Regions from separate parts of the Amycolatopsis sp. NPDC101161 genome, predicted to be linked through region 1. Evidence: riboswitches for the same ligand, from Rfam matches in the RefSeq annotation. Region 1 holds a riboswitch; the other holds the start of a gene.
What was found. Region 1 has a riboswitch for glycine ahead of gcvP (aminomethyl-transferring glycine dehydrogenase). Riboswitches for the same ligand answer to the same signal wherever they lie in the genome.
Positions count from the first base shown of each region.

Region 2: it holds a riboswitch for glycine, as region 1 does, so the genes downstream of both, gcvP (aminomethyl-transferring glycine dehydrogenase) here and gcvP (aminomethyl-transferring glycine dehydrogenase) in region 1, are expected to answer to the same signal.

Region 1 is NZ_JBIWPI010000005.1:716,616-723,569, reverse strand. Features, by position in the region: gene gcvT (glycine cleavage system aminomethyltransferase GcvT) at 1-378, opposite strand, end outside; gene gcvP (aminomethyl-transferring glycine dehydrogenase) at 386-3,271, opposite strand; glycine riboswitch at 3,351-3,444, opposite strand; gene ACIRSS_RS36830 (helix-turn-helix domain-containing protein) at 3,983-5,272, opposite strand; gene ACIRSS_RS36825 (hypothetical protein) at 5,344-5,541, shown strand; gene ACIRSS_RS36820 (3-oxoacyl-ACP reductase) at 5,538-6,305, opposite strand; gene ACIRSS_RS36815 (aldehyde dehydrogenase family protein) at 6,305-6,954, opposite strand, start outside.
Region 2 is NZ_JBIWPI010000007.1:714,367-721,320, forward strand. Features, by position in the region: gene gcvP (aminomethyl-transferring glycine dehydrogenase) at 1-1,915, opposite strand, end outside; glycine riboswitch at 2,085-2,183, opposite strand; gene ACIRSS_RS46055 (MerR family transcriptional regulator) at 2,226-2,804, opposite strand; gene ACIRSS_RS46060 (TetR/AcrR family transcriptional regulator) at 3,083-3,715, shown strand; gene trxA (thioredoxin) at 3,696-4,040, opposite strand; gene ACIRSS_RS46070 (MerR family transcriptional regulator) at 4,052-4,447, opposite strand; gene ACIRSS_RS46075 (bifunctional nuclease family protein) at 4,490-4,963, opposite strand; gene ACIRSS_RS46080 (MerR family transcriptional regulator) at 5,180-5,926, opposite strand; gene garA (glycogen accumulation regulator GarA) at 5,923-6,393, opposite strand; gene gcvH (glycine cleavage system protein GcvH) at 6,531-6,917, opposite strand.

The DNA.
Region 1 (6,954 bases):
CTCGGTCAGAGCGTCCGCGACGACCTTCGCGTTGCCCGCGTTCGCGACGACCAGGTAGTGCTCGTCGGCCAGTCGGTAGACGACCAGGTCGTCCAGGACACCCCCGGACTCGTTGCAGATCATCGTGTACCGCGCCCGGCCCGGCTTGACGCCGGTCAGGTTGCCGACCAGCGCGAAGTCCAGGACGTCGGCCGCCTGCTTGCCGGTGACGTGGATTTCGGCCATGTGCGACAGGTCGAACAGCCCGGCCGCCTCGCGGACGGCCTTGTGCTCGGCCAGCTCACTGGCGTAGCGGACCGGCATGGACCAGCCGGCGAAGTCGGTGAACAGCGCGCCGAGTCCCTTGTGGACTCCGTGCAAGGAGGTTTCGCGAGACACTTTGGGCTCAGCCTTCGTAAGCGTTGAGGGGCGGGCAGGAGCACACGAGGTTACGGTCGCCGCGGGCGCCGTCGATGCGACGCACCGGGGGCCAGTACTTGTTCTTGCGCGAAACACCCGCCGGGTACACGGCCAGCTCGCGGTCGTAGGCCTTGTCCCACTCCCCGACCAGCGTCTCCGCGGTGTGCGGCGCCCCGCGCAGCGGCGACTCCTCGGCGCTCCACTTGCCGTTCGCCACCTCGTCGATCTCCGCGCGGATCGCGATCATCGCGGCGCAGAACCGGTCGATCTCGCCCAGGTCCTCGGACTCGGTCGGCTCGACCATCAGCGTGCCCGCGACCGGGAACGACATGGTCGGCGCGTGGAAGCCGTAGTCGATGAGCCGCTTCGCGACGTCGTCGACCGTCACGCCGGTCTCCTTGGTGATCTGGCGCAGGTCGAGGATGCACTCGTGCGCGACCAGGCCGTCCTGGCCGGTGTAGAGCACCGGGTAGTGGGGGGCCAGCCGCGAAGCGACGTAGTTCGCGGCCAGCACGGCGACCTTGGTGGCCGCGGTCAGGCCGGGCGCGCCCATCATCCGGACGTAGGCCCAGGAGATCGGCAGGATCGACGCCGAGCCGTAGGGCGCGCCGCTGATCGGGCCCACGCCGGTCGCCGGGCCGGCCGCGTCCAGCAGCGGGTGGTTCGGCAGGAAGGGCGCGAGGTGCGCGCGCACCGCGACCGGGCCGACGCCGGGGCCGCCACCGCCGTGCGGGATGCAGAAGGTCTTGTGCAGGTTCAGGTGCGAGACGTCGCCGCCGAACTCGCCCGGCTTGGCCAGGCCCAGCAGGGCGTTGAGGTTCGCACCGTCGACGTACACCTGGCCGCCGCCGTCGTGGACGATCTTGGCCAGCTCGTCGATGTCGTGCTCGTACACGCCGTGCGTGGACGGGTACGTCACCATGATCGCCGCCAGGGTGTCGCGGTGGGTGTCCACCTTGGACCGCAGGTCGGCGAGGTCGACGTTGCCCTCGTCGGTGCACTTCACGACGACCACGCGCATCCCGGCGAGCACCGCGGACGCGGCGTTCGTGCCGTGCGCGGACGACGGGATCAGGCAGACGTCGCGAGCGTCGTCGCCGTTCGCGCGGTGGTAGGCGCGGATCGCGAGGAGGCCGGCCAGCTCGCCCTGGCTGCCCGCGTTCGGCTGCAGCGACACCTTGTCGTAGCCGGTGACCTCGGCCAGCCACTCGGCCAGCTGCGCGACGAGGACGTGGTAGCCCTCAGCGTCTTCGGCCGGGGCGAACGGGTGGATGCCGGCGAACTCTCGCCAGCTGATCGGCTCCATCTCGGTGGTGGCGTTGAGCTTCATCGTGCAGGAGCCGAGCGGGATCATGCCGCGGTCGAGCGCGTAGTCCAGGTCGGACAGCCGGCGCAGGTAGCGCAGCATCGCCGTCTCGGAGCGGTGGGTGCCGAAAACCTCGTGGCCCATGAAGCCGCTCTCGCGGGCCAGGCCGTTGGGCAGCGCGACGCCGTCTTCGACATCGGCCTCGACCTTGAACGCGTTGAGCACCTTCGCGGTGATCGCCGGGGTGCTGACCTCGTCGAACGCGACGCGGACGTGGTCCGCGTCGACGTGACCGAGGTTGATGCCGGCCTCGCGGGCGGCCGCGTGGACCTCGGCGGCCCGGCCCGGGACGCGCGCGACGACCGTGTCGAAGAAGGACTCGTGCACGACCTCGACACCGCCCGTGCGCAGGGCACCGGCGAAGCCCGCGGCGAGGCCGTGGACGCGCTGGGCGATCTTCTTCAGGCCGTCCGGGCCGTGGTAGACCGCGTACATCGCGGCCAGCACGGCGGGCAGGACCTGCGCGGTGCAGATGTTCGAAGTCGCCTTCTCGCGGCGGATGTGCTGCTCACGCGTCTGCAGCGCGAGGCGGTAGGCGGAGTTGCCGTCGGCGTCGACCGAGACGCCGACCAGGCGCCCGGGCAGCGAGCGCTCGAGCCCGGAGCGGACGGACATGTACCCGGCGTGCGGGCCGCCGTAGCCGAGCGGGACGCCGAAGCGCTGCGTCGACCCGGCGGCGACGTCGGCGCCGAACTCGCCGGGCGAGGTGATCAGCGTGAGCGCGAGGAGGTCCGCGGCGACGGTGAAGAGCGCGCCCGCGGCCTTCGCCGACTCGGAAATCGCGTGGTAGAAGCCGCGGCCGCGCAGCACACCGGACGCGCCGGGGTACTGGACGACGACGCCGAAGAACTCCTCCGGCAGGCCGGTGAGCAGGTCGCGGACCTCGACCTCGATGCCCAGCGCCTCGACGCGGGTGCGCACGACGGCGATGGTCTGCGGCAGGCACTCGGCGTCGAGGACGACCTTGTTGGACTTCGACTTGGACGCGCGGCGCATCAGCGTGACGGCTTCGGCGACCGCGGTCGACTCGTCCAGCAGGGACGCGTTCGCGGTGGCCAGGCCGGTCAGGTCGGCGACCATCGTCTGGAAGTTGAGCAGCGCTTCGAGGCGGCCCTGGGAGATTTCCGGCTGGTAGGGCGTGTACGCGGTGTACCAGGCCGGGTTCTCGAGGACGTTGCGGCGGATCACGCCGGGGGTGACGGTGTCGGAGTAGCCGAGGCCGATCATCTGCGTCATCGGCCGGTTGCGCGCGGCGAGGGCGCGCAGCTCCGCGGTGGCGTCCTCTTCGGACGCGGCGGGCGGGAGGACCAGCTCACGCGTGGCGCGGATGGCGCTCGGGACGGCGGCGCCGACGAGGGCGTCCAGGCTGCCGTAGCCGCATTCGGCCAGCATCTTCGCGCGTTCGGCCTCGGACGGGCCGATGTGGCGGGCGTCGAACTGCGTTGAAGTGATGGGGAGCTCCTCGGGCCGGGCACACGGGTGCGCTGGGAACTCCCCCTCTGTCATGGCACCTGAGAGTTTCACCGCGTGAGACGCGGCTTTCACCTTGGGTGAGGCGCGGGTGCGCCTGCTTTCCAGAGTGGCCTCGCACGAAGCGGTAACAGGTACCTGAGAGATTCTGGGGAGTTTGCTCCTTCGGTGCCCCACCGGTTTCGTGGGGGCTCTCCCGCCTCGGCTCTACGGCCCGATCTGCAGTTGTGACGGTCACGGTACCTGCCGGGTTCGAGGTCCGTCTACTTCACCCGGGCAACGCCACATCACCCTTCGATCCCGCCTCGACCGGCGCCTGATCGCGGCCGCGGCCGGCGTAGAAGACTGATCCGCTGGAGGAACCTGTTCCGGCGCGGTGCCTGAGCGGAGTCGCCGGCGGTTCGGCGTTCGTCGACGGCGCCGATCTGCTCATGCCGCTCCGAGGTCTCCGAAGAAGAGGTCGCAGACTGCTCGGACCTGCCCGCCGGTTCATGGATCGACTCGATGCCCCATCCCTTGAAACTGGAGCGGCCTCCCGGCTCGCGGGCCTTGAGGTGCATCCGATACGACACGAGGAGGGAGCAGCACACGGCCACGGCGATGAGCGCGACGGCCCACAGAGCGGGGCAGACATGCCCTTGAGGACCGAAACGACAGTGCTGATGATCGACACGCGAGCCGACGACTGGTCCTCCCCAGTTATCAGGTGCGCTCGTGTTCGTCGGCCAGAATACCTCGCGATGTGTGCTAGCCGTGAGCGACCCGCCGCACGACGCCCCCGGCCAGCGCCGGGGGCCGGCGGACCCGGCCCGAGGGCAGGACCAGGCGTTTCAGCGGCCCGCCCACCGGCACCGGCGGGTGCCCGGCGCCCAGCAGCACCTGCTCGACGAGCTGCTCGGCGAACCAGGCCACCGAGTCGTTGAGCCGGTCCAGCGAGGGGCGGTCGCCGTCGAAGACGTCCTCGTCGGCGAGCGTGACCTCGAAGTACGCGCAGCCCGGCGGGACCGAGATCGCTTCCTCGATCGCCCGCGCGCCCGCGAGCGGGTCGGCGAACCCCGCTTCGAGCAGCGGCTCGCGGTAGATCCGCGCTGCCCGCTCGCGCATGCGGGGGCCGTAGCGGACGACGACCGGGAGCCGCCCGGTCAGGTCCGGCACGGCCAGCCCGTGCAGCAGCATGATCGGCGGCACCGAGTGCACCAGGCGCGGCGCGGGTTCGGCCAGCTCGCGGGCGGTGATCCGGACGCGGTCGGCCATCGCGTCCGGGAGGCCGAAGTAGCGGAAGTCGACGTTGCCGAACCCGAGCCCGTCGGCGACGAGCGACGCCAGCAGCTCGCCGTACCCCCAGATCGGCGACAGCACCACGACCGGCGGCGCGGCGACCACGGGCGACGGCGCCGGCGGGCGCGTCGCCTCCTGTTCGGGCACCTGGATGACCAGCCGCGGCGGCTCGTGCCAGTCGTGCACCTCGGCGACCCGCCAGTAGAGCCCGAGCGGCCGCCACAGCTCACCGAGGATGTCGTGCTCGATGATCCGGCGCACCTCGGCGTCGTCGTGCGGGAAGTCCCGCGGCGGCACGATCCCGACGTAGTGGTGGTAGGTGATGCGGACCTCGTCACCGCGGGTGGCGGAGCGGATCCGCATCTCCCAGTCGATCGGCGACGCGGCGATGGCGTTGGCGACCTGGGTGCCGGGCGAGGAGTAGACGAGCGCGGTGGCCTGCCGGAGGAACTGCCCGGCCTGCTCGATGCCCTCGCGCAGCGACTTCGCGGCCTGGGCGACGTGCACCGGGCTGGCGAGGGAGTCGGGCAGCACGCCGGCGACGCGCAGCAGCTCGGCTTCGGTCAGCCCGGTGACCTCGGCGAGCTGGGCCCAGTGGTCGAAGACGGTGACCTTGGGCGCGTGCCGGTGCTCGATCCAGCTGCGCAGGGTGGAGGTGGGGACGCCGACGCGCCGCGCGGCCTCGTCCAGGGAGAGGCCCCGCGAGCGGATCCCGGTCCGGACCGCTTCCGCCCACTCGCCGGCGCGCCAGTGCGTCACCTCACAAAGCTAACGAAACCCGCTAGCTTTGCGCAGGGACGAATCGCCCACCCGCGCCCGACGCTGTGAGCATGACCACCACCATCATCGCCCTCACGCTCATCGTCGGCGTGCTCACCTTCGCCGCCGGTGCCTTCCTCGCCTCCGAAATCGCCGTCCGCGTGCTGCGGCGCCGCGAACGGCTCGTTTCCGAAGAGCGCAAGAAGCTCAACGCCGCCTGGACCTACCTCCGGGAGGTCTACGGCGTCAAGAAACCGACGCGCCGTTAGATCGGGGTGACGTACGCGCCGGAGATGCCGCCGTCGACCAGGAACTGGGAGGCCGTGATGAAGCTGGCGTCGTCGCTGGCCAGGAACGCCACCGCCGCCGCGATCTCCTCCGGCTCGGCGAACCGGCCGACCGGCACGTGCACCAGCCGCCGCGCCGCGCGTTCCGGGTCCTTCGCGAACAGCTCCTTCAGCAGCGGCGTGTTCACCGGCCCCGGGCACAGCGCGTTGACGCGGATGTTCTCCCGCGCGAACTGCACGCCCAGCTCGCGGCTCATCGCCAGCACGCCGCCCTTCGATGCGGTGTAGGAGATCTGCGACGTCGCCGCGCCCATCACCGCCACGAACGACGCCGTGTTGATGATGGAACCCTTGCCCTGGCGCTGCATGTGCGGCAGCACGGCCTTGCAGCAGTGGTACACCGACGTCAGGTTGACCCGCTGCACCCGCTCCCACGCCTCGATGCCGGTGGTCAGGATGGAGTCGTCCTCGGGCGGTGAGATCCCCGCGTTGTTGAACGCGACGTCGACCGAGCCGAACTGCTCGACCGTGCTGTGGAACAGGTTCTCGACCTGCTCGGCGTCGGTCACGTCGGTCTGGATGAACGCGCCGCCGATCTCGTCGGCCGCGGCTTTGCCCGAATCCGGCGTCAGGTCGCCGATGACGACCTTCGCGCCTTCGCTCGCCAGGCGGCGGGCCGAGGCGAGCCCGATGCCGCTCGCGCCGCCGGTGATCACCGCGACGCGGCCTTCGAAACGCTGGACCATTACTCCTCCGTGCTGAGAAAGACGTTCTTGGTTTCGGTGAACGCCGCCGCGGCGTCGGGGCCCAGCTCGCGGCCGAGGCCGGACTGCTTGAAGCCGCCGAACGGCGTCCAGTAGCGCACCGAAGAGTGCGAGTTCACCGACAGGTTGCCGGCTTCGACGCCGCGCGCCACGCGGAACGCGCGGCCGGCGTCGCGGGTCCAGATCGACCCGGACAGGCCGTACTCGGTCGCGTTGGCCATCCGGACCGCGTCGGCCTCCTCCGCGAACGGCACTACGGCGACGACCGGGCCGAACACCTCCTCCGCCACGGCGGGGTGCCGCAGGTCGGGCGGGGTGAGGACGGTCGGCGGGAACCAGTAGCCGGGGCCCGTGGGAGCACTGCCGCGGAACGCGACGGGCGCGTCGTCCGGCACGTACGACGCCACCTTTTCCCGGTGCGAAGCCGAGATCAGCGGCCCCATCTCGGTCTTCTCGTCGCCGGGGTCGCCGACGACGACGCCGTGCACCGCGGGCTCGAGCAGTTCCATGAAGCGGTCATACGCGCTCGCCTGCACCAGGATCAGCGACCGCGCGCAGCAGTCCTGGCCCGCGTTGTCGAAGACGCCGTAGGGCGCGGTCGCCGCGGCTTTCTCCAGGTCGGAGTCGGCGA
Region 2 (6,954 bases), on a different contig from region 1:
CAGTGGACCGCAGGTGGCCGAGGTCGATGTTGCCGTCGTCGTCGCAGCGGACGACGACCACCCGCATGCCGGCCATCACCGCGCTCGCCGCGTTCGTGCCGTGCGCGCTCGCCGGGATCAGGCAGACGTCCCGCTCGCCCTCACCGCGCGACCGGTGGTAGGCGCGGATGGCCAGCAGCCCGGCGAACTCGCCTTGGCTGCCCGCGTTGGGCTGCAGGGAAACCGTGTCGTAGCCGGTGATCCGCGCGAGCCACGCGCCCAGGTCGGCGACCACCTCCAGGAGGCCGGCGGCGTCCTCGGCGGGGGCGAACGGGTGCAGCCCGGCGAACTCCGGCCAGGTGATCGGCTCCATCTCCGCGGTGGCGTTGAGCTTCATGGTGCACGAGCCGAGCGGGATCATGCTCCGGTCGAGCGCGACGTCCTTGTCGGCCAGCTGCCGCAGGTAGCGCAGCAGCGCGGTTTCCGAGCGGTGGGCGTGGAACACCGGGTGGGTGAGGAAGTCGCTCGTGCGCCGCAGCGGCGCCGGGAGCGCGTGCGCGGTATCCGCGTCGAGACCGTCCACATCGGACACCGAGACGCCGAACGCCTTCCACACGCGGGAAAGCCGGTCCCGGGTCGTCGTCTCGTCGCAGGCGACGCCGACGTGGTCGTCGTCGACGCGCCGGAGGTTGACGCCGAGGTCGCGGGCCGCCTCGACGACCGTGTCGGCGCGCCCGGGCACCGCCGCGGTCACGGTGTCGAAGAATTCGCCGTGCACGACGTCGACGCCGCCCTCGGCGAGGCCGGCGGCGAGCACGGTGGCCATCCGGTGGGCGCGCAGCGCGATCCCGCGCAGCCCGTCGGGGCCGTGGTACACGGCGTACATCGACGCCATCACCGCGAGCAGGACCTGGGCGGTGCAGATGTTCGACGTCGCCTTCTCGCGGCGGATGTGCTGCTCGCGGGTCTGCAGGGCGAGCCGGTACGCGGGTGCGCCGTCGGCGTCCTTCGAGACGCCGACCAGCCGGCCCGGCAGCTGCCGCTCGAGGCCCTTGCGGACGGCGAGGTAGGCGGCGTGCGGGCCGCCGAAGCCGAGCGGGACGCCGAAGCGCTGCGTCGACCCGACGGCGACGTCTGCGCCGAGCTCGCCGGGCGGCCGCAGCAGGGTCAGGGCGAGCGGGTCGGCGGCGACGATGACGGCGGCGCCGTGCTTCTTCGCGTCGGCGATCGTCAGGTCGAGCTCGCGCACCGCGCCGGACGCGCCGGGGTACGCCAGCAGGATGCCGAAGAAGTCGCCGCCGAGCCCGAGGCCGGTCAGCCCCTGGGAAAGATCTTCGACGACCAGGTCGATGCCGAGCGGTTCGGCGCGGGTCCGGAGCACGGCGAGGGTCTGCGGGAGGGTGTCCTGGTCGACGACGAACCGGTTCGAGGACGCCTTGCCCGCCCGGCGCACGAGCGTCATGGCCTCGGCGGCCGCGGTGGCTTCGTCGAGCATCGAGGCGTTGGCGACCGGCAGGCCGGTCAGGTCCGAGACCATGGTCTGGAAGTTGAGCAGCGCTTCGAGCCGGCCTTGGGAGATTTCCGGCTGGTAGGGCGTGTAGGCGGTGTACCAGGCGGGGTTCTCGAGCACGTTCCGCCGGATGACGGGCGGGGTGACGGTGTCGTGGTAGCCGAGGCCGATCATCTGCGCCATGGGCCGGTTGCGGCCGGCGAGCGCGCGGAGCTCGGCGAGTGCCTGGGCCTCGGTGGCGGCGGGCGGCAGTTCGAGCGGCTGCGCGGACCGCCGGAGCGACTCGGGAACGGCACGCTCGGAGAGCTCGTCGAGAGAAGCGACGCCGATGACGTCGAGGATCCGGCGGAGTTCGGCGGGCCCGGGCCCGATGTGCCGGTCGGCGAAGGGAAGTCCCTGTTCCAGGGAGGCGAGTGACGGTTCCACGGAGGCCTCCTGGGGACGGCGGGGTTGGGCCCGGACTTCGCTGTCCTGGCCCTCCCCACTCTGTCCGTACCCCGAGGGGCGCCTGAGAGTTTCGCCCGAGGTTGAGCCGGGCTTGCACCGTCGGCGGGGCCATCAGGTTGTGTCCTGACGACCCGCTTTCCAGAGGCGTCTCGTCCGCGCGGTCCAGGGTGCCTGAGAGGTTCCGGGGAGGACTTGCTCCTTCGGCGCCGAGCTCAATATGAGGCTCGGACTCTCCCGCGCGGATTCGTCGACCGCACGGATGACCTTACTCCGTCCGCCGCAGCGGTGATCACCCGGTCCGGCGGGCGTTGCGGCGCTGGGTCAGCTCGTCCGGCTGGTGGGTCTCGACGACGCCGCCGTCGGCGCGTTCGGCCGGGAACTCGTGGATGGTGCCGCTGATTTCCTGCATGGCGCCGCTGACCGCGATGCCGAAGACGCCCTGGCCGCCCTGGAGCAGATCGACGATCTCCTCCGGCGAGGTGCACTCGTAGACGGTGGTGCCGTCGGAGAACAGCGTCACGCGCGCGAGGTCGCGGACCCCGCGGACGCGCAGGTGGTCGACGGCGACGCGGATGTTCTGCAGGGAGACCCCGGTGTCCAGCAGCCGCTTGACGACCTTGAGGACCAGGATGTCCTTGAACGAGTACAGCCGCTGCGAGCCGGAGCCGTGAGCGGTGCGGATGCTGGGTGCGACCAGCTTCGTCCGGGCCCAGTAGTCGAGCTGGCGGTAGGTGATCCCGGCGATCTGGCACGCGGCCGGGCCGCGGTAGCCCACCAGCTCGTCCGGCAGCGAGTCGTCGGGGAACAGTTCACCCTGCTCGCCAGCCGCGACCTCAACAGGCTGCTTCTCGGAACCAGCCTCGACCACGCAAGCCTCCCCTCGCCCGACCTGGTGGCCGGCGAATGACAGCCGGACGGTCCCAGGAGCGGGACCCGCCGGAGATCAACCGCCACGGTCCGGCCCCAGACCGTGAATCACACCGTGGCGATTTACCTCCTTCGACGGTAAGCGCCCGGACAGTGCCGGTCAACGCGACGCGCGGCAAGCCTCAACGGTCGGCTGAGCCTTTGCACCGTTCGCCGTACCCCGGGAGCCGTGGTTCAAACCTCTTGCGCCGTTTTACTCAGCCGAGTAACTTTTTACTCATGCAAGTAAACACCGACCTCATGGCGGAGCTGGGGCTCAGCGGCACCGAGGCGGCCCGCCGCGCCCAGATCATCGGGGCGACCATCGGCGTCCTCGCCGACCTCGGGTACCGCAAGACGACGTTCGCCAAGATCAAGGAACGCGCCGGGCTCAGCAGCACCCGGCTGATCTCCTACCACTTCACGAACAAGGCCGGCCTGATGCAGGCCGTGCTCAGCACGGTGGTCGAGACGAAGAACGAGTTCCTCAAGGAGCGCACCGGCGGCGGGCTCGACCCGGCCGACCGGGCCGGCTACCTGCGGGCCCACATCGAGACGTCGATCGCGTTCCTGCGCGCGTACCCCGAGTGCGTCCGCGTGCTGACCGAGCTGTCGGCCAACGCGGACGACGCCGACGGCTGGTCGATGACGAAGGTGCTGGTCGACGACATGCGCGTGCACGGCCTCGCCCGGCAGCTGAAGCAAGGGCAAGCCGAAGGGGTGTTCGGGCCGTTCACGCCCGAGGTGATGGCGATGTCCGTCGCGCAGGCGATCGACGGGGTGGCCGCGGCGTACGCGGCCGACCCGGCGCTCGACCTGGAGAACTACGGCCGCGAGGTGGCGGACACCTTCGTCAAAGCGACGGCGCCGTGAGCGCCCGGTCGAGGCGGTCTTCGATGCGGGCCTTGGGGAACGCGCCGACGATCGTCTCGACCGGCTCGCCGCCGCGGAAGAGGATCATCGTCGGCAGGGACATGACCTGGTAGGAGCGGGTGGTCTCGGGGTTCTCGTCGGCGTTGATCTTGCGGACGGCAAGCTTCCCGGCCCGCTCGGTGGCCAGCTGCTCCAGCACCGGCCCGACCATCCGGCAGGGGCCGCACCAGGTGGCCCAGAACTCGACCAACACGGGGACGTCGCTGCCGACGACCTCCGCGAACGTGGCGTCGGTGACTTCGCTGACTGTGGTGTTTTCGGACATGACGGGCTCCTTCACGGGCGCGGGGACGTGGGCACGACACACGGATCGGGCGCCTGCCGGGCGAGCGCGCCGGCGAGCTTCGCGGCCAGTTCGCCGCGGATGCCGCCGAGCCGCGCGAGAAGCGCGTCGGCTTCTTCGAGCTTGCGGCGGTAGACCTCGATGGAGCTCAGGCAGGAGTCGCCGGTTTCGTGGCCGCTGCGCAGGCACTCGACGAACGGGCGGGTCTCCTCGAGGGTCAGGCCGACCGTCTGCAAGGTCTGGATCTCCTTGACCAGCTGCAGGTCTTCCTCGTCGTACTCGCGATAGCCGTTGGCCGCGCGACGGGCCGCCAGGAGACCCTGGGCCTCGTAAAAACGCAGCGCACGGGTGGTGACACCCGTGCGCTGCGCAAGCTCTCCGATCCGCATGCCCCCGACGCTAGACGTTGACGTCCGCGTCAAGGCAAGTGCTCACGTGTCCGCACCCCGGAAGTCTTCGGGCGACACGGAGTCGAGGAACTCGCGGAACTTCTCGACCTCGTCCTCCTGCTCGTCCGGGATGATCAGGCCCGCCTCTTCCAGCACCGCGTCCACGGCGTGGATGGGGACGCCGATCCGCAGGGCCAGCGCGACCGAGTCGCTCGGCCGGGCGGACACCCGGATGTCGCCGTCGAAGACCAGTTCCGCGAAGAACGTGCCTTCCTTGAGGTCGGTGATGACGACCTGCTCCAGCTCCCGGCCGAGCGCCCCGATGACCTCTTTCAGCAGGTCATGCGTGAGCGGACGAGCCGGCCGGACTCCCTGTTGCTCCAAGGCGATGGCGGTCGCTTCGACCGAGCCGATCCAGATCGGCAGGTACCGTTCACCCTCGGTCTCCCGCAGCAACAAGATCGGCTGATTCGCGGGCAGCTCGACCCGCACACCGACGACGCGCATTTCGCTCATCGGGCTTCGCCTCCCTCTCGTGCACGCGGGCGCAGGCGCTGGTTCGGCCGGGCGCCGTCACTGCCGACGCTACCCGTCATCCCCGCACTGTGCTCGCTGTCGAGACTATCTCGGTTCGCCTGCCGCAAACCCTTGCCTTCACGGTACGGCATGCGGCACCGAACATTCAGTCATTGACATGGGACCGCAAAGAGGATCTCACCGCCCCGTTACGGATCAACACCCCGTGACGCCGCGGATTCCCGCCTTGACGAGGAGCGTGTGGAGGGTCACGGACAGTGCCGCGACCTCCCGGACCACCTCGTCGGCCCTGGACTTCGCTTCCGGGTCACGGTGCCGATACACCGGGGTCACGATCTGCTCCAGCAACCCGACCTCGCGGTCGGCCGCGGCGCGGAAGGCACGCAGGTGTCTCGGCTCGATACCGAATTCGGTCATCGCCTTCACCGTCCGCGCGACCAGCACCGCGTCCGGGTCGAAGAACCCGGCGGTGCCCGGCCGGACCAAGCCGTACTGCTGCAGCTCGGTCAGCGTGGCGGCGTCGATGCCGGACTGCTCCAGGAGCTCCTCCTGGGTCAGGCGCAGCTCCTTGCCGGTGGCGAAGTCCTCCGCCACGGGCAGGCCGACGTTCTCCGCCGGGGCGTCGATCGGCACCAGCCGGCGCGGCGGGCGGGGCAGGGCCGCGGCGGGCTCGGCTCCCGAGTCCGCCGCGTCCAGCTGCTCCTTGATGACCTTCAACGGGAGGTAGTGGTCCCGCTGGGCGGCCAGGACGAACCGCAGGCGCTCCACGTCCGCCGCGGCGAACTGCCGGTAGCCCGAAGGCGTCCGGCCCGGGGTGACCAGGCCTTCCGCTTCGAGGAACCGGATCTTGGAGATGGTGACATCGGGGAAGTCCCCGCGCAGCTGCGCGAGGACCGCCCCGATGCTCAACCCGTGGTTCTGTGGCCGCCCGGCCGCCGTCACTGCGCCCCCTGGCCCCCGTGACCCGGGCCGGTCAGGAAGACCAGGCGGAACTTGCCGATCTGCACCTCGTCGCCACCCGCGAGGACGGCCTGGTCGACCGGCTCGCGGTTGACGTAGGTGCCGTTGAGGCTGCCGACGTCGATGACGACGAACTCGCCGCCCTCACGCCGGAATTCGGCGTGCCGGCGGGAGACCGTGACGTCGTCCAGGAAGATGTCGCTGTCCGGGTGCCGTCCGGCGCTGGTGGTGTCGCGGTCGAGCAAGAAGCGCGAACCCGCGTTGGGCCCGCGCTTCACGACCAGCAGGGCGGAACCCGGCGGCAGGGCGTCGACGCCCTGGACCGGTGCTTCCGCGGCCGGGGCGGACTCGTGGCCTTCGGCTTCGGCCAGGAAGTCGGCCCGGAAGACAGAGGTCCGCTCCGGAGACTGCTCCGGGGGAACGCCGCCGGGCCCGTCGTTCGTGCTCACCTGAGCTCTCCTCCACACATGCTGTGTTGCCTAGTACTCAAGAACGTGTAGCTGCCAACGTACCGTGCCTGATCGATTCTCCGAGCCCCGGCTCCCCGAACCGGCGCAGTGCTGGTCCGACCGGGTGGGAGCGGGCTTCAGCCCTTGGTCAGGGCGTCGTACGCCTCGGCTTCGAGCAGGGCTTCCAGGCCCGCCGGGTCGTCGAGCCGGATCTCGATCAGCCAGCCCTCGCCGTAGGGGTCGCTGTTGATCAGCTCCGGCGAGTCGGCGACGGCGTCGTTCACGGCCACGACCTCGCCGTCGACCGGCGCGAACAGCTCGGAAACGCTCTTGGTCGACTCGACCTCGCCGAAGACGTCGCCCGCGCTCACCTGGCGGCCGACCTCGGGCAGGTCGACGAAGACGACGTCGCCGAGCTGGTCCTGCGCGTACTCGGTGATGCCGATGCGGACGAGGGTGTCCTCGCCGCGGGTGGCGACCCACTCGTGTTCCTCGGTGTAGCGAAGCTCTTCAGGAGCGGACACCGCCGGTCCCCTTTCATGCCCTCACTGGCGAAACGTG